Regions from separate parts of the Erythrobacter alti genome, predicted to be linked through region 4. Evidence: predicted binding sites of a transcription regulator. Region 4 holds the regulator's gene; each other region holds the start of a gene.

Region 1 (4,796 bases), on a different contig from region 4:
GATAACCGAACATGATTGCGCCCATCGGGCGAAATCCGAACCCGATGGCGAAACCTGCCCAGACGAGCAGGACCTGCAGCGTTTCATTGTCGCTGGGAAAAAACGCCTGGCCGATCAGCGCAAACAGGGTCCCGTAGATGAAGAAGTCGTACCACTCGAAAATCGTGCCTGCACTGCTGGCACCAATCACGAGGCGAATTTCCTTCGCGCTTGGTTGATGAATTACGTCTGCGGCAGTTTCCGCCATGCGCTCCCCCTTGGATTACAGCGCATGGGACTAGCCCGAAGTTGCAACGCTGGAAAGAGCCGCAGTGGCCGCCCTCCACGGCAACATCATTGCCCCATGACGTCCGCGATATTCACGTGCCGGTGCAATCAGCTCCAGGTCAGGCCAATCGGGCTCTCCATCGGCACCATCGAGCCAGGCGAGCAGGTCATCGTGCACCGATGCGATTTCCGCGGGGGACTTCCCCGCGACATGGCGCGCGAAAATGGCTGCAGCAGCTTGTCCGACAGCGCAGGCGCGTACCGTAAGTCCCACCTGTTTCACGCGCTCTTGTCCACCGAGCGTGAAATCGAGTTCGAGAGAGGAGCCGCAACTGATCGATCGCGCACTGCCTTGCACAGTTGGTTCCTTCAGTCGCGGATAGTCTGCCAGCTCGACCGCAGCTGCAAGCATCGCCGGAGTGTAGAGCGCCTGCGTGCTCACAAGTCTGGTTCGCCCTCTTCCTCTTCCTCGATCATCCGCGCGCGTCGCTCGGCAATAATCTGCACCATTGCGCGCGATCCGGCGTCAACGAGCTGGTAGGTTCGTGCTTCGGCAATCCATAGCGGGCGCCCTTTCGCTCCCCATACGGTATCGTAACCGAGAACGAGCAGCGAGAATGCGAGGACCACGATGATGACGCCCTTGAGTGCGCCGAAACCGAAGCCGAGCACGCGGTCAATCGGGCCAAGCACCGATTCGCGCGCCTTGCGGCCTGCAACACGCGCTATCAGCTTCATCGCGGCATAGGGAATCAGCAGGAGCAGCGCGAAAGCCAGGATCGCCGCCGTAATCGGTGATCCCATGTATTCGAGGATCGCTGCCGTCAGGTCTGTATGCAGGAAATGGATCGCGAACACGGCAAGTACCCAGGCCGCAAGCGAAAGCACTTCCTGCACGAAACCGCGCAGAAATCCGCCAATTGCCCCTACTCCGATGAGCAAGAGTACGATCAGATCGAAAGCTGTCATTACTTACGCATTTATGCGCTGGCCATCACCCGGTCAACGAGTGACGCCACGCCGCCAACATCGCTGTAACCCAGCTTTTTCACGTCCTGTCCGCCATCCACCGGTCCGCACGCCCGCTTGAATCCCAGCTTGGCGGCTTCGCGCAACCGTAGCGCCGAATGGGCCACGGGGCGCACTTCGCCCGAAAGGGAAACTTCGCCCAGCCAAATGGCGTCGGCAGCGAGCGGCTTATCTGCCAAGGCGGAAACTAGCGCGGCTGCCACGGCAAGGTCTGCCGCCGGATCGGAAAGACGGTAACCGCCCGCGACATTGAGGTAGACCTCGGCCGTCGAAAAGCTGAGGCCGCAGCGCGATTCAAGCACCGCGAGCAACATCGCGAGGCGACCACTGTCCCAACCGACAACAGCGCGGCGCGGGGTTGCGCCCGACTGCAGCCGCACGATCAGCGCCTGAATCTCGACCAGCACCGGACGCGTACCTTCAATCGCCGGAAAGACCGCGCTGCCAGCGATCGGCTCTTCCCGGCCCGAAAGGAATAGTGATGACGGGTTGGAAACTTCCTCCAGCCCCTGCCCTTCCATTGCGAACACCCCGATCTCGTCGACCGCGCCGAATCGGTTCTTCAGGCTACGAAGGATGCGATATTGGTGGCTTCGCTCTCCTTCGAAGCTCATTACGGTATCAACCATATGCTCCAGCACGCGAGGGCCGGCGATGTTGCCATCCTTGGTGACGTGGCCGACCAGCACGAGGCAGGTGCCGGTCTCCTTGGCATAGCGGATCAGTTCGAATGCACTGGCGCGCACCTGGCTGACAGTGCCGGGCGCGCCTTCGATCATGTCGGAGTGCATCGTCTGGATCGAATCGACCACGAGCATATCGGGTGCGCCGCCCTTCCCGAGCGTGGTCAAAATATCGCGGACGGAAGTTGCCGCCGCCAGCTTGATCGGAGCATCGGCCAGCCCCAAACGCTTGGCCCGCATTCGCACCTGGCCGGTAGCCTCTTCCCCGCTGACATAAACGACATCGCCGCCGGTCTTCGCAATGGCTGCCGCAGCCTGGAGCAGCAACGTCGATTTCCCGATACCCGGCTCGCCGCCCATCAGGATTGCACAACCCGGCACCAGCCCGCCGCCAAGCGCACGGTCGAACTCGGCAAGTCCGGTGCTCCGCCGGTTGAGCGGCTTTGTCGGGGAATCGAGCGATTCGAAAGCGATTGCCCGGCCGCCGCTGGACAGGTCGTGCTTGGCGGTGAACTTGGTTTCGGGCGCTTCCTCCACCAGCGTATTCCACTCGCTGCAATCCGGACATTGTCCCTGCCAGCGTGAGGATACACCGCCGCATTCGGCGCAGATGTAGCGTCTTTTGGGCTTTGCCATGCGCGCTGCGATAAACGGAACAGAAAAAGAACACAAGCCGCGTTTGTAGTGGAGGATAGCTTGATACGGCCCCTATGCTTTTCGCGCATGTTCTGCCAATCTCACGGGCGATGCGGCAGAAAGAACTCAGGATCGCGCTGGTCTGCTACGGTGGCGTTAGCCTGGCTGTCTATATGCACGGCGTTACCAAGGAAATCTGGAAACTGGCCCGCGCCAGCCGCACATATCACGGCCCCAACATCGCACAGCAAGTCGGTGTCGAAGCCGTGTATGAAAAGCTGCTCTACCACATAGAAACAGCGTACGGTCTGCGGCTGCGAGTCTTACCGGACATCATCACCGGCGCCAGCGCGGGTGGCATCAACGCGGTTTTCCTCGCGCAGGCCATCCACTCGGGACAGGACCTGGAGCCGCTGACAGAAATGTGGCTCGAGAATGCTGACGTGGAAAAACTGGTGGCCGAGGAAGCGCGTCCATGGTCCGACATTGCCGCCAAGCCCTTCATGCGTCCTTTCGTCTGGTATCTCAGCAATCGCCCGGGCAACGCCGTGAGCGAAAGCGTGGCGGTGGAAACCCGCGCTGAAGTGCGCCGCAAGCTCTCGAACCTTGTACGTGGGCGTTGGTTCGAACCGCCGTTTTCCGGACCCGGCTTTACGCGGCTTTTGTACGATGCATTGGGAGCCATGGCGGCAGAGGAAGTGGCCAAGCCGCTGTTGCCTCCCGGTCATCCGATCGATCTCCTCGTCACGGCGACAGACTATCGCGGGCACCGCGAATTGCTGAGGCTTAACAGTCCGCCTCTTGTCGAAGAAACCGAACATCGCATGTCCATTGGCTTCCGGGTCAAGACACCGGATGTCGGAGGGCACAGTCTTGCACATCGTTGCGAGCTGACTTTGGCAGCTCGCGCCACGGCCAGCTTCCCCGGTGCATTCCCCCCGCTCCAGGTCAGCGAGATCGACCAGCTCGGTGCCGAGGATTGGTCTAGCAGGGACGAATTTCTCAAGCGCATCATGCCCACGAATGTCGAACGCGACACGGTCGACCATGTTGCCCTTATCGATGGATCCGTTCTGGTAAACGCGCCCTTCGCCGGCGCGATGGCGGGCCTGAGCGCTCGCCCGGCACAGCGCGAGGTGGACCGGCGATTCGTCTATATCGATCCAAGCCCGCGCCGCCGGGCTACGGAGAAAGGCGAGAACTTGCGTCCAGTTGGGTTTTTCTCCGCCATCGTCGGCTCGCTCTCTACCATCCCGCGCGAACAGCCTATCCGCGACAATCTCGAAACGCTGGAAGAGCAATCGCGTGAGGCGCACAGCCTTCGCAAGATCGTGAGAGCCCTGCGTCCCGAAATCGAGGCGGTCGTGGAAAAGCTATTTGGCAGAACCCTGTTTCTCGACAGGCCGACCAGCAAACGGCTCGCCGCCTGGAGAGCGCGCGCACAACAAGCTGCGGCCGAACGGGCAGATTATGCATTCCACTCCTATGCGCAGGTCAAGGTTACCGGGATCGTGGAAAGGCTTGCCGAGCTTGCACACTCGGCAGCCCCCGACGCCCACCGGCAAGATATTGACACGATAACCTCTGCATTGCGGCGAGTGATAGACAGGCGCGGGCTGGAGCAGCTGGGCGCACCCGGCGGCGGAGCCAGCGAGCCTGCAATCACATTCCTGCGGGATCATGATCTGGCCTTTCGCGTTCGCCGCTTGCGGCTGCTAGCGCGGCGGCTGTCGCGCGAATGGGACGCAGATCCAGACATTCCGGACGAGGGACTGGAAGCAGCAAGGGAGCAAGTTTATCGCGCTTTTTCGCTCTATTCCATGCGCGAGGATGTCGGGACACTTGGCCCGGACTTTCCCGAGATCGCGGCCAATGCGGTCGAGAATCCGGAAAAATTTCTCGATACGTTGGCTGAACGACGTGCCTTGCGCGATGCAGATGTCGGAGCGGAAAAGATCATTGCCGAGGCGATGGAAGCAATGCCCAAGGATTTACGGCGCAAGGTGCTGCTGACCTATCTCGGATTCCCGTTCTACGACGTCGCGACATTGCCCTTGCTTCGCAATGAGGGCCTGACGGAATTCGACCCGGTCAAAGTGGACCGGATCAGTCCTGACGATGCCCGCAGCTTGCGCGAAGGAACCGCAGAAACACTACGCGGCACCGAATTCTACAATTTCG
Region 2 (4,796 bases), on a different contig from region 4:
GATAAAATCCGGCGCAGTTGCAGGGTCGCAGTGCCATTTACTCGCATCCGCAAGCTTGAAAATCGCGTTTGGTAATCGTGACCCGCGTTCTTTCGCGACTTCGATGAGTCGGGGGGAGATATCGATCCCAGTAACGGTTGCATCATGGCGTCCACGCGCGATCGCGAGCGATAGCTCACCCGCGCCACAACCGACATCCAGAACCCTTGAGAAGGAAAAACCGCGCGTGCGGGCGAGCAGTTCTTCGGTCAGCTGGCCAAAACTACGGTCGGTGCGCCGCCACTCCTGCGCCCAACTGTCTCCCGTCTTGCCCTGCCATTCACTCGATTCGATCACGCCAGACTTTCCCCCGTGCATAGCGAGGCCCGTTCTTAGCAGCTTAAAGGTATGAAACCACAAAAAGCGAAGAAGCCGGCGGTGGTGGGAGAAATCTCTCCACCTCGCCGGCTCCGGTTTCGCAAGGCTGGGCTAATGTGGAGCACCTGGAGCAGTGTCCTGAAGGAGTAATCCCTCACCCCGCCTTCTTGAGGATCAGTCTTCGGGCTGCGCGTCCGGGCCCGTCATCATCTCCTCGGCGACCTCGTCGGTTTTGCCGCGAATAGCGGCCTCCAACTTGGCGCAAACTTCTGGGTTTTCCTTCAGGAATTTCTTCGCGTTTTCGCGGCCCTGGCCGATCCGCACACTGTCATAGCTGAACCATGAGCCGGACTTTTCGACGATATCGGCTTTCACGCCGAGATCGAGGATTTCGCCGATCTTGGAAATGCCTTCGCCGTACATGATGTCGAATTCGACCTGCTTGAACGGCGGAGCGACCTTGTTCTTCACCACTTTCACGCGGGTCGAGTTACCGATCACCTCGTCACGGTCCTTGATCTGTCCGGTGCGGCGGATGTCGAGACGAACAGAAGCGTAGAATTTCAAGGCGTTACCGCCGGTCGTGGTTTCGGGATTACCGTACATCACGCCGATTTTCATGCGCAGCTGGTTGATGAAGATCACCATGCATTTGGAACGATTGATCGAACCGGTGAGCTTGCGCAGCGACTGCGACATCAAACGGGCCTGGAGGCCAACGTGGCTGTCACCCATTTCGCCTTCGATTTCGGCGCGCGGCACGAGGGCCGCAACCGAATCGACCACCAGCACATCGATCGCGTTCGAACGCACCAGCGTATCGACGATTTCGAGCGCCTGCTCGCCGGTATCAGGCTGCGATACGATCAGTTCGTCGATATCGACGCCGAGCTTCTTGGCATAACCGGGATCGAGCGCATGTTCGGCGTCGACGAAGGCAACCGTTCCGCCGCCCTTTTGCGCCTCTGCAAGGACGTGCAGCGCCAGCGTGGTCTTGCCCGAGCTTTCCGGCCCGTAAACTTCAATCACACGGCCCTTGGGCAGGCCGCCGATACCAAGCGCGATATCAAGGCCGAGCGAGCCGGTCGAAATCGATTCGATCTCCATTGCTTCCTTGCTGCCCAGCTTCATGGCCGAGCCCTTGCCGAAAGCACGGTCTATCTGGGAGAGTGCGGCATCGAGTGCCTTCTGTCGGTCCACTGTGTTTTCCTTATCGACTAACTTCAAATTCGCACTCGCCATGACACGGCCTCCGTCAGTTCGCTAGGGGTCATCCCTTTTCATCAACTGACGCAGCTTGTACCCACTTTGTTCCATGAGAACAAGAGTGGAACGAAATTTTTGTTGGAAAGCAGTCTATGCGACGTGGAACAGCGCGCGCAACGCCTAGGCTTCAGCTTCGGCCATAGGCGGGCGAACCTGCCATTCTACGGTGCGAGAGGCGTTGGCGGGTACGGTCACTTCGATGATTCGCTGGCCGTTTCGCAAACTCTCACGCACGCCCCTGAATTGCCATTGCAAGGGATTGCCAAGGTTGAGGCGCACGCTCACGGGATGCGGATTGGCGTTGGTAAGGACAGCTTCCATTCCGGACCAGCGATCACCCGGATTCTTGCCTGTGCGATTGCCTTCCCATGTGCAGGTCACGAACACCTGGCTGCTCGCGCCAAGGGCCAGCTCGACATCCTGGCCCGAGGCATAATCGCGCAGGTTTTCTTCACCAACCAGCAATTCACCCAGCGCACTCCGCTCGAAGATCGCGACCGAGCCGGAAGGTAAGGCGACACCCAGCCCGTGATCATCGTCGTTCACCGTTTCCAGCAACAGGCGGGTCGGGCGTATGGCCGCCCGGCTCTGGCGCGGCTCACAATCGGCCTCGTACCGGAATTCTCCCTCCACCGCGTCTTCGCGCAGAAACATGACCTGCTTGAGGCCCTGCGCATTTACATCGACCGGCACCGGAATGCGGTAGAGCTTGAGATCGCCGAGATTCTCTTCGCCGGCTAGTACTGGCGGAGGAGGAGGAGGCGGTGGTGGAGGCGGAGGTGCCGACATGGCCATGACGGGTGATGCGCTTTCCATCCGATCCCTTCGCGCGCCGGTGACGACAATCATGTCATCTTCCGTCTCGAAAACAGGAATCGGCGAACCTGCAGCGGTGCTGCCGATCGGATAGCAGCTCAGTCGCAAGGGCTGTGCGGCAGGCGGTGCGGCCAGCCTGCGGAAATTGCTCACGATGTTGAGCGTGCCCGCCACCGCCATCAGTTCGGCATTGGCGAAGCTCTGGCCATTGTCGTTGAGGATCGTAAGCCAGCTCGTCAGGTCGAAGCGAATATCGTCGGCGTCGCGTCCATCGTGAACGGTGGCAACGTAATTCGCCTCCCAGTCAAAACCCCATGCGAGATAGGACAAGGTGACGGTGTAGGTGCCCCCGCTCGCGTCTGCCGTATCGATGGAAAACACCGGATTGGCCGAAAGACCATCGGGAATGCCGTCAAAGGTCAGCCGTTCAGGCAGGCCGGAACAGCGTACCGCCTCATATCCATCCTGCGTTTGCAGCACGAGACCGCCATCGGCGCGGGTGCGGACAATTGCATCTTCGCTGTCACTGTCCCCCGTTGCCGGATTCGTGCGGGTGATCGTGACGCGGTTGCCGAGCATCCCGTTCACCAAAGCCGCAGGGCTGAGCAATTCGGCGTTGCGATTCTTTTCGATCGTTCCGCCGGGAAGCCCGGTGACGATAGCCGACACGGCCACCATACCTTCCGCCACCCCGTCGAACCGAATCGTGGATTCGCCCGGCGGCAAGGTAACGGTGCGCGTTTCGCTGATCATCGCGAAGCCTTGCGGCCAATCGCGGTTCATCGGTTGTCCGGCGGAGCGGTAGGGGTTGCGGTAGACGGTGACGGCCAGTGCTTCCGGCGCGGAGGCTTCAACCGCTGCACGTTCCTGCGCTGTCGCCGGAGCGGCAAGCATCATGCTCACGCCCATGCTGGCTAAAAGCAATGAGGCCCGAAGAGTGGGAAGGCGCATCGCCCCGCCCCTCAATACCGCGATTCGTATGTCACCCGCACAACGCGCTCGCCATTGGCGGGCACGCGCACGCGATAGCGTCGGTTGCCGTAATTGATCTGTTCGCCTTCGACGTCTTCGGAGACAACGCGGAAGTCGCGGCCCCACCAGCCACGGTCGAGCCCGCCCTGCATTAGCTCCACCACTACCGCTTCAGGCTTCGCATTGGTGAAGGTGTAGCGCATCGTGGTGCGGTAGTAATCCACCGAACGATCGACCTCGACGGTGCGGGTCAACTCACCGTTCTCGTAGACGCGATAGCGCGCGCTGCGCTCATATTCAGCGGCGGTGATGACTTCGCGGTCCTCGACCTCGGCCTGCATGAACACGTCGAAAGCGTCGCCGGTGCGCAGGCTGAGCGTGCTGCCCATCGGCGTGTGGCCAATGTTGTTTTCGCCAATGAATTGCGGATTGCCCTGCGCATCGCGCTGATAAAAGCGAACCGTGCCTGCGGGAAGTGCATCGCCCAGCCCGCCTTGGCGGCTCGAGTTGAAGCTGATCGCACTACTTGCGGGACGGAAATCATCGTCGCTCTGCAGCCAGTTCACGCCGATCGAATAGATCCGCTGCGCGGCAACGCTCTGCACGTCGAGGAAGCTTACCTGCTTTGTCTGCGCATTGGCAATCGTGGTGCGCCCTTCGATCGGATAGAGATAGAAGTCACCCAGCCGTTCCCGATCCGCGGTTTCCATTCCTGGACGAACGAGATCGCGGCGCGGGCCGCCCCCGCCGTTGGGATTGCCCGCTACCAGGAGCGTGTCGGCATTGTGAAAAGTGGTGCCGGTGTTGTTGGTCAGCGTGACCCAGCCCTGCATGTCCACCGTCCCGCGCGCCTCGTTATACAGGGCAACATAGTCGGACGACCAGCCAAGGCCGGGCGTCAGATAGCGGATCGAGGCCGGGCGCGTGCCTGAACGGTTGGAGTTGAGCGTGACCGAAAGCGTTGGCCGCGCGCGCAAGTTTGGTGGCACACCGTCGAATATGACGCGCACCGGCAAGCCATCATCGCGCAGCACCTCTATCCTGTTACCGATCCGAACGACGACGCCGCCAGCGGTGGAGAGAACTTCGGCGCGCTCGCGCGTCTCGGTGCCTGTGGCGGGATTGGTGCGAACCAGCGTCACCGTTTGCCCGATAGCCTTTTCCATCAGCTTTTGCGGTGTGAGCAGGTCGAAGTCGAAGTTCTGCTCGACAATGGCGGTGCCATCGGCGTTGAAGCTGAGCGTTTGCGGGCGGATCTGCGCTGAAACATCGGGAAATTCGATGCGTGTGGTGCCGCGCGGAATGTTGAGCTGGCGGATATCCTGCACCAGCGCCTGGTTGTTCTGGTAGATCGTGACCGAAAGATCGCCCTGCGCAGTTTCCGA
Region 3 (4,796 bases), on a different contig from region 4:
TCTACGCCAGCCCCGATGGCTACCCCCGCCGCTTCCGCTGGCGCGGCGATCTGTTCGATGTGGCGCGGGTGGAAGGACCGGAGAGGATCGCACCCGAATGGTGGCGCGAGAGAGGCTCCACCCGGCTGCGCGATTATTACCGCGTCGAGGATGCTACCGGCCGCCGCTACTGGATATACCGCGCAGGCCTTGCCGGAGACGGGCGCGGCGGAGAGCCGGACTGGTTCTTGCAGGGTTTGTTTGCGTGATCCCGCATCAGACCAAGGGCGGCCCACCTGCAAAACTCTTCCAGCAAACGACGACAAGCCAGTGCAAAATTACACAAGGCCAGATCGAGCCAGTCTTCCACCACGCGCGCGTGCAGGCGATGCCGAGGCAGAACACCGCAAACAAGAAGCCACCATCGGTGAAGATCGCTGCGCGCTCACCACCGAACAGCAAGCCTTGCAATGGGTGCCACAGAACGAAAGCGGCAATAGATATTGATGCAGCCAGCCAAGGGAATGGGCGGTGCTGCCCAGGGGCGGGAAGCATAATGACGCGGAACAGCAGCTCTTCACCCAGTGTAGGCACAAACAGCGCGATCACCGCGACCATCAAGGTCGAGCGATCGAAGGTGAGCTGCCAATCCATTTGGGCGCTGATGGCTACGGCGAATGCGCAAGCAGGCAGCAACCACGCCAGTTCGGTGAGTGTTACGGTCCGGTGCGCAGCAGGAAACCGCAGACGGAACGCAGACGACAGTTTCGTTCGCCACGATTGCGGAGGGCTATTCGCCTCCGACATTCCACGCCATGCGTTTCAACTCTCTGCAGCCTGCGCGATCTTCTCGCGCTTGTTCCGCTGCATCATGTTGAGGATTTCCACTCCGACCGAAAAGCCCATCGCCACGTAGATATAGCCCTTGGGCACGTGGAAGCCGAAGCCGTCGGCGATCAGCACCAGGCCGATCATCACGAGGAAGGCGAGCGCCAGCATCACCAGCGTCGGGTTCTGCTCGATAAACTTGGCGAGGGGGTCTGCCGCGACCATCATGACGCCAACGGTAATCACCACGGCAGCAACCATGATCGGGACATGATCCGTCATGCCCACTGCGGTAAGGATCGAGTCGACCGAGAAGACGATATCGATCGCGACGATCTGCGCGATGACCGCGCCGAAAGTGGCGGTGGCGGCTTTTGCCATATCGGGCGTCTTGTCGAGCAGGTCGCCCGAATTGTCTTCCGGTTCCATGGAGTGGTGGATTTCCTTGGTGGCCTTCCACAGCAGGAACAGTCCACCCACCAGGAGGATCAGGTCGCGTCCGGAAAATGCCGTTTCGAAAGTCGGTTCGCCATAAGCGCCGCGTTCACCTTCAATGCCGAGGTCGAACAGCGGCGTCTGCAAAGTCACGATCCAGCCGATCAGCATCAGCAAGCCGATGCGCATGATCAGCGCCAACGCCAACCCGATGCGCCGTGCCTTGCTTTGCTGGTGTTCGGGCAGCTTGTTCGACAAGATCGCGATAAAGATCAGGTTGTCGACCCCGAGGATCACTTCGAGAGCGATCAGGGTCAGCAGGGCCAGCCATGCGGCGGGATCGGAAAGCAGGGCGATGATATCCATGCTGGCCTGATGCCCGACCTGCTGTTTCTGCTCAAGTGGCCATTGGGCCTATATCCTCAGCAGAACCGCCGGGTGGGGGCCTGTTCGCCAGGTTTGACGGTCGTATGCGCGCCATCGTCATTGGCCTGCGCGGGCATCGCGCGTGATCCGGCGGGTGCCTTCTCGATTGTTTTCTTGAGGACTTCCGCGCTGATCGGCTTGTCGAATTCCACGCCACACATGCCCGGTTTAGACCAGGTGACGCGGCAAAAGGCTTCGTGGATCGTCCAGTCGAGGATACCCGAACAGCCTGCCGCGGGCGGATCCTGGGTAGAAAGGCGCGCGCCGGTGGCGGAAATATCGAACAGGCGGCCCGGGCGGTCTCCGCTTGGCATTAGCAGTGCGGCGATGCAGTCGACCCGTGTGCGTGGCCCGGCGCGCCGTTCAGGCGCCTGGACAGGCTTCGCGCGGGCGAACAATTTCATCGGTGCGATCTCCTCTCTTCCGGCCTTGGCCTCAGATTGGTTAAATTCCGGCGAGAAAGCAGGGTTAATTCGGCATTTCAGCGATTTCGTACAAATGGCTATTGGCGAATCTCTCGAGAGAACATATATAGAACACATGCCTGCGCTCGACACCATCCAGAAGCTCGAAATCCTTGCCGATGCAGCAAAATATGATGCTTCGTGTGCGTCGTCCGGAACGGCCAAACGCAACAGCAAGGGCGGGAAGGGCATCGGCTCGACCGAGGGGATGGGGATCTGCCACGCCTATGCACCCGATGGCCGTTGTATCTCGCTGCTGAAGATCCTGCTGACCAATCACTGCATTTTCGATTGCCACTATTGCGTGAACCGCAAGAGCAGCAATGTCCGCCGTGCGCGCTTCACGCCGCAGGAAGTGGCAGACCTGACGCTGACCTTCTACCGGCGCAACTATATCGAGGGGCTGTTCCTGTCCTCCGGCATTATCAAAAGCTCCAACTTCACGATGGAGCAAATGGTAGAAACCGCGCGTATCTTGCGGGAAGACAATGATTTTCGCGGCTACATCCATCTGAAGACCATTCCGGAGGCCGATCCCGAACTGGTGCACCAGGCGGGGCTTTATGCGGACCGTGTGTCGATCAATGTCGAATTGCCCACCGATGCGGGCCTCACCCGCCTCGCCCCCGACAAGGACAGCCGCCAGATCGAAGGCGCGATGGGCGGGGTGAAGGCCTCGATCGTGCAGGCCAAGGATGAGCGTAAACGTTTCAAGCACGCGCCGCGTTATGCGCCGGGCGGGCAATCGACGCAGATGATCGTGGGGGCCGACGCCGCCAGCGATGCCGATATCGTGGGCAAGGCGAGCCGCCTTTACACCAGTTTCAAGCTGCGCCGCGTCTATTACAGCGCCTTCTCGCCCATTCCCGATGCCAGCGCGGTACTGCCGCTCAAACGCCCGCCGCTGATGCGCGAGCACCGGCTCTACCAGTCCGACTGGCTGATGCGCTTTTACGGCTTTGCCCCGCGCGAGGTGATGCAGGCGACAGAGGCGGACGGGAACCTGCCGCTCGATATCGACCCCAAGCTTGCATGGGCACTCAAGTTTCGTGAACAATTTCCTGTAGATGTGAACCGTTCTTCGCGTGAAATGTTGCTGCGTGTGCCGGGGCTGGGGACGCGTGCGGTCGCGCAAATCCTCGCCAGCCGTCGCCACCGGACCTTGCGACTGGACGATGTGGCGAAGCTGACCGTGTCGATCACCAAAGTGCGCCCGTTCATCGTTACAGCGGACTGGCGCCCCGTCCTGCTGACCGACCGCGCCGACCTGCGCAGCCTGCTCGCGCCCAAGCAGGAGCAGTTGGAGCTTTTTGCAGCATGACCGCGCTCCAGCATGTCAAACTTGGCACCTATTACGTGGTCAACATGCCAGAGCCTGACGATTTCGGCTTCTGGCGCGACCGGGCGCGGCAGCTGGTGCAATGCGATGTCCCGCCCGACCGGGTGGCGTGGGTGGAGCCGGGCGGCACGGCCTCGCTGTTCAGCCATGGCGACAGGCGTATGCCCGTGCCCGATCTTTCCGCACGACCGGTGCGCGCCAGCAAGCGGTTCATGCAACTGGCAAGGAACGCCGCGCATCACACCGACCCCGAACGCTTCGCGCTGCTCTATCGCCTGTTGTGGCGGCTGCAATCCAATCCCCGCATGATGGAGGACAAGGCCGATAGCGATGTTCGCCGGGTGGAGGAGCTGGACAAGGCCGTGCGGCGTGATGCGCACAAGATGCACGCCTTTGTCCGCTTTCGCCTGGTCGAGGAGGGCGACGAGCCCGAAGCGCCCGAGCATTACGTCGCCTGGTTCGAGCCTGATCATCATATCCTGCGGCGCGAGGCGGGCTTCTTCGTGCACCGCTTCGCCAACATGCGCTGGTCGATCCTCACCCCGCGCGGCAGCCTCCACTGGGATGGTGAAACGCTGTGCGAAGGCCCGCCCGCGCAGAAGTCGGACGCGCCGAGCGGCGACCCGGCAGAGGATCTGTGGCGCAAATACTATGCCTCCATCTTCAATCCCGCGCGGCTCAAGATCGGCGCGATGCTGAAGGAAATGCCCAAGAAATACTGGAAGAACATGCCCGAAGCCGCGCTCATTCCCGAACTGGTGGCAGGCGCGCAGCAGCGTGAGGCATCCATGGTCGCGGAAGGCAAGGCGGACTTTACCGCGAAGCCGGAAACGCTGGATGCTGTCGCCAAGGCAATCCACGCTTGCCGCAATTGCCCGATCGGCGCGCTCGAGAACCATGCCGTGATGGGCGAGGGGCCGCGCGATGCCGCATTGATGATCGTGGGCGAACAGCCGGGCGACCAGGAGGATATCGCTGGCCGCCCCTTCGTCGGCCCTGCCGGTCAGGTGCTCGATGCGGCGCTGGAAGAAACCGGCATCGACCGCAGCGCCGCCTATGTCACCAATGCGGTCAAGCATTTCAAATATGTCCAGCGCGGAAAGCGCCGCCTGCACCAGACCCCTACGGCAAAGGAAGTGGACACCTGCCGCTGGTGGCAGGAGGCCGAGCGCGCCATCGTGAAGCCGAAACTGGTGCTGGCGCTGGGCGCTTCCGCCGCGCGCGGCATCTTGGGCAAGACCGTGAGCATCTCCAAGGCGCGGGGCGAACCGATCTCGCTCGATGATGGCAGCGAATTGTGGGTCACCGCGCACCCTTCCTACCTG
Region 4 (4,796 bases):
GGCGAAACCGCGTCACTTTGTCCAGTATCGCAGACGCGGCGGAGGCATTTCTCGCGTCGGCGGGATTCGATCGCGGCCCTTGGATGGCGGTCCTCCTGGCCGCTGGCATCGGCGCGTGGTTTATCCTCCCCAATTCCGCAGGATGGGTGGCATGTCTCGCCGGGGGGCCGCTTCTCGCGCTGGCGGCGCTCGCCAAATGGAAAGGGAGGGTCGATCGCACGCATCTGGTGACCGCGCTGATCGCAAGCGGCGTGTTGTTCGCGTTCGGAACGGGGCTGATCTGGGCGCGCTCTGCGATCGTCGGGCAAGAAGCGTTCGAGCGTCCGATGTCCGAGATGGTTGAGGGGCGCGTGCTCGAGCGGATCGAACAACCCGCGCAGGACCGCGTGCGACTGGTTCTGGCAATTCGCAGCCCGGAGGACGGTGAGCCGGTCCGCATCCGTGTGAACGTCCCACTGGAGCAGGCGACGCCTGCGATGGGAGAGGGCGCGCTTGTCCGGGCGCAGGCCCGGTTGATGCCGCCTGCTGCGCCGATGCTGCCTGGTGGATACAATTTTGCCCGTCGGGCTTGGTTCGACGGGCTGGCAGCTACGGGCAGCCTGCAGGGAGACATCGAGGTGGTCGAGCCTGCGCCTCCGGACGGTGCCCTTATCGCCAGCATCCAGCGAAGCCTTTCCGGCCACGTACGCGGTGAGCTCGATGGATCGGCAGGCAGCATTGCCGCCGCCTTTGCCAGTGGAGACCGCGGAGCGATAAGCAAGGCCGACGAGGATGCCATGCGCGATGCAGGCCTGACGCACCTGCTCTCTATCAGTGGCCTGCATGTCAGCGCGGTCATCGGTGCAGCATATCTCCTGGCTATCAAGCTGTTGGCGCTGTGGCCCTGGTTGACATTGCGCGTGCGGCTGCCGGTAATGGCCGCAGCGTTCGCGGCGTTGGCGGGTATTGGTTACACGCTTTTGACGGGCGCGGAGGTGCCGACGGTTCGCAGCTGTATTGGCGCGCTGCTTGTCCTCGTGGCTCTGGCACTGGGCCGTGAGCCCCTGTCGCTGAGAATGGTGGCTGCCGCGGCCTTTGCCGTCTTGCTGGCATGGCCGGAGAGCCTGGTCGGTCCGAGTTTCCAGATGAGCTTTTGCGCTGTTATCGCGATTGTTGCCCTACACAATTCAGAGCCGGTCAAGCGTTTCCTGGCGCCGCGCGAGGAAAGCTGGCTGGCGCGGCTCGGTCGGCGGACGTTCATGCTGCTTGTCACCGGTATGGTAATTGAAATCGCGCTGATGCCGATCGTGCTGTATCATTTCCATCGGGCAGGCATTTACGGCGCATTGGCGAATGTCGTCGCCATACCACTGGTGACCTTCGTCTCCATGCCCTTGATCGCCATCGCGCTCCTGTTCGACACGATCGGAGCGGGAGCGCCGTTCTGGTGGCTGGCTGGCAAATCACTCGACCTGCTGGTGGGAATTGCGCATTTCACCGCCGGTCAGCCCGGCGCGGTCAAGCTCATCCCCCAGATGACTTTGACAACGGTTCTCCTGTTCGCTGCGGGCGGCCTGTGGCTGGCGCTATGGAAGGGCAGGGCGCGACTACTTGGCTTTCTGCCTGCCGCGGCGGCTATTGCCATGCTGATGACGACGCCCATTCCCGATATCCTGATCTCGGGCGATGGCCGACATGTCGGAATCACCGGTGAGGACGAGCGATTGCTCGTCCTCCGCGACACACGCAGCGCCTTCACCCGCGAGAACCTGCTCGAACTGGCAGGTGTAGAGGGCGAGACGATGCCCATGGCCGCGTGGCCCGGCGCGCAATGTAGTCCTGATTTTTGCGCCATAACGGTGGAGCGGGGTGGACGCGATTGGCACATATTGATGAGCCGTAGCCGCGATATAGTCGCCGAGCGCGCTCTGGCCGCCGCCTGCGAGCGGTCTGACATCGTAGTCTCCGATCGCTGGCTACCGCGAAGCTGCGAACCGCGCTGGTTCAAGGCCGATGCGCGAATGCTGTCGATCAATGGCGGCCTGGCAATCGATCTGGAGGGCGAGCACGTCAGAGCCGTTGCCGAGGCCGAGGGAGAGCATGGCTGGTGGCGCGGCCGCCGGGAATACTGATGCTGCCCGGGCTACCCGCGCAGGATCATCATCAGCATCAGTGATAAGGCCCGATCAGTGGTAACGGCGGAGCAGCCCTGCCAGCTTCCCCTGAACTTCCACCTGATTATCCGCGTATATTTGCGGATCGTAGGACGAATTTGCCGGATCGAGACGGATGCGGCCGCCATCGTGAAACAGATACTTCAATGTCGCTTCTTCGCCATCGACGAGCGCGACCACGATATCGCCATCGCGTGCAGTGGTGGCCTTCTTCACAAGCGCGAAGTCGCCATCGAAAATGCCGGCTTCAACCATCGAGTCGCCCGAAACTTCGAGCGCATAGTGTTCGCCGCTGCCAAGCAGGGCAGCCGGAACGGGCAGCGTCTGACTGCCTTCCAGCGCCTCTATCGGAACACCCGCAGCGATACGGCCATGAAGCGGAATTTCGATAACATCGTTTGCGGCTTGTGGTTGCGCAGCCGGTACCGAAGTTGCTTTGGCGACGGGGTCGTTCCCGGCGAGGTTCTCTGGCATCTTGACCACTTCAAGCGCGCGGGCGCGGTTCGGCAGGCGCCGGATGAAGCCGCGCTCTTCGAGAGCCGAAATCAACCGATGCACGCCCGATTTGCTCTTCAAATCAAGCGCCTCCTTCATTTCCTCGAAACTGGGCGAGATGCCCGTGTCTTCGAGGCGGCGATTGATAAAAAGCAGCAATTCGTGTTGTTTGGCGGTCAACATCGGCCTGTCCCTTGCGTCAATGTTCCACTTCGGGAACGAATAAGGAACAAGTATGAAACAGATTCGCCAAAGTCAAGCAATACCGCCATTTTGGAGCGGATAGACCGTTACGGGGTCACCAGTCCTTGCCGGCGGGGCGTTGCCACCTCTTTCGATGAAGCAATCCGCAGCTGCGAGCGTTCTCAAGGCGCTGCTGTCGCGTTGGAGCAGTGGCTGAGCGCCTTCGGGACACATTACGCCACGGATAAACTCGGTGCGTGAGCCATTGGCTGGCAGGTCTGCGGCGAGAGACAATGCCAGCGATTGCGGCATCGGATCGTATGAACCCGCAAGATGCCGAAGCAGCGGCAGGAGGAAGAAAAAGGCCGTGACATAGCTCGACACTGGATTGCCCGGCAGGCCCAGAATGATCTTAGTTCCCTTGCGGGCTACCAACAGTGGTTTTCCAGGTTTCATGGCGACGCGCCAGAAATCCAGCTTCGCGCCCCATTGCTCAAGGGCAGGACGGACCAGATCGTGGTCGCCGACTGAAGCTCCGCCGCTGATGATGATTACATCGGCTGTGGATGCATCATCGAAGGATTTAACCAACTTCTCGCGGCGGTCTGGGACCGGACCGATCCGATGCGACGATTCACAAAAAGGTGAAGCCATGATTCCCAACATTGCCCCATTACTGGCCGGGATCTGGTGGTCTCTGGCGGTTGCTGCATCTGCTACGAGTTCATCGCCGCTGTCGATGACACTCAGACGGGCCTTTCTCCCGACATCGACTGTGACTTGGCCCCCAGCAATTGCGAGCGCGCATCTGGCTGCGTCCATACGCGTTCCGGTTCGCAGCAACGCATCTCCGGCGGTGAAGTCGAACCCCTGATGACGGATGTGCCGGGGTGAAGCTGTAGCGTCACTTGCCACCCGCAGGTCATTGCCATCAAGCTGAGCATCTTCCTGCAGCAGCACGGCGCTGGCACCTTCAGGCATCAGCGCTCCGGTCGAGATGCGGACAGCATCGCCTTTACCAAAAGTGCCTTCAAAAGGATGGCCCGCGGCGCTTTCGCCGACGACGCGCCAGGAACCGGAAGGGTCGTTATCACCTACAGCAAAGCCATCCATAGCCGACAAGTCTGCCGGGGGCTGTGTTCTTCGTGCAATGATATCTGAGGCCAGAAACCGGCCGGCTGCATTTTCGATCGCAACAGTTTCCGCTTCAAGCGGTTGGGCAAGTGCGAGCAACCTGGACTGCGCGTCCTGCATGGATATCGGGGGAGGCAGATTCATTCCGCCTCGTCTTCGGCGTGCCAGTCACCACTCTTGCCGCCCGATTTCGAAATGAGGCGCAAATGTTCGATCACCATGCCCTTCTCCAGCGCCTTGGCCATATCGTAGATCGTCAACAACGCGATGGAAGTAGCCGTCATCGCTTCCATTTCCACACCGGTCTTGCCCGTCAGTGCCGCCACCGCGGTCACACGGATCGCATCATCCTGGAAAGCAAAATCGATGCGGACGGACTCCAGCGCAAGCGGATGGCAGAGCGGAATGAGTTCACCCGTCTTTTTCGCCGCCATGATGCCCGCAATGCGAGCGGCGGCCAGAACGTCCCCTTTCGGTCCACTGCCGTCGCGAATAGCGGCAAGTGTGGCTGCAGCCATGCGAATACGGCCCTCTGCCGTTGCAGTCCGCTTGTTGTCGCGCTTGCCGCTGACGTCGACCATTCGCGCCGCGCCGCTTTCATCAAGGTGGGTCAGACGCGGCATTGCTCATCATCCTTGCGTGGCAATTCATCGTGCAACGGAAAACGCCCCGCCGTGCATCGTGTGCAGGCAGGGCGTTGTGCGTTTGGATTATTCTGCGAGGCACGGATCATGCGATACCTGTGCCATACTCGTCCCGATCAGGACAGGGTCATGCTTCAGTCGCGGAGTGAAGCGGGGACATTGCCCCCGGCAGCGGCGAGGCGGTTCA

Evidence for each region. Region 4 encodes LexA, which represses DNA repair genes until DNA is damaged. Its sites were predicted from a motif close to GTTCCNCNCTTGTTCT; they were not measured.
Region 1: the regulator LexA is predicted to act here: its motif matches at 2,632-2,647, upstream of radA (DNA repair protein RadA).
Region 2: the regulator LexA is predicted to act here: its motif matches at 1,676-1,691, upstream of recA (recombinase RecA).
Region 3: the regulator LexA is predicted to act here: its motif matches at 2,191-2,206, upstream of AAC850_RS06290 (putative DNA modification/repair radical SAM protein).

Annotation. Positions count from the first base shown of each region.
Region 1 is NZ_JBBNAX010000005.1:67,916-72,711, reverse strand. It holds gene AAC850_RS05725 (MFS transporter) at 1-247, opposite strand, end outside; gene AAC850_RS05720 (iron-sulfur cluster assembly scaffold protein) at 278-709, opposite strand; gene AAC850_RS05715 (CvpA family protein) at 706-1,236, opposite strand; gene radA (DNA repair protein RadA) at 1,248-2,615, opposite strand; gene AAC850_RS05705 (patatin-like protein) at 2,726-4,796, shown strand, end outside.
Region 2 is NZ_JBBNAX010000005.1:391,003-395,798, forward strand. It holds gene AAC850_RS07320 (class I SAM-dependent methyltransferase) at 1-336, opposite strand, end outside; gene recA (recombinase RecA) at 532-1,599, opposite strand; gene AAC850_RS07330 (DUF4139 domain-containing protein) at 1,744-3,342, opposite strand; gene AAC850_RS07335 (DUF4139 domain-containing protein) at 3,402-4,796, opposite strand, start outside.
Region 3 is NZ_JBBNAX010000005.1:185,027-189,822, reverse strand. It holds gene AAC850_RS06310 (DUF6504 family protein) at 1-248, shown strand, start outside; gene AAC850_RS06305 (CPBP family glutamic-type intramembrane protease) at 256-633, opposite strand; gene AAC850_RS06300 (TerC family protein) at 802-1,608, opposite strand; gene AAC850_RS06295 (PilZ domain-containing protein) at 1,665-2,072, opposite strand; gene AAC850_RS06290 (putative DNA modification/repair radical SAM protein) at 2,209-3,453, shown strand; gene AAC850_RS06285 (UdgX family uracil-DNA binding protein) at 3,450-4,796, shown strand, end outside.
Region 4 is NZ_JBBNAX010000004.1:84,382-89,177, forward strand. It holds gene AAC850_RS05280 (ComEC/Rec2 family competence protein) at 1-2,111, shown strand, start outside; gene lexA (transcriptional repressor LexA) at 2,166-2,831, opposite strand; gene AAC850_RS05290 (molybdopterin molybdotransferase MoeA) at 2,904-4,109, opposite strand; gene moaC (cyclic pyranopterin monophosphate synthase MoaC) at 4,106-4,588, opposite strand; gene AAC850_RS05300 (DUF3597 domain-containing protein) at 4,744-4,796, opposite strand, start outside.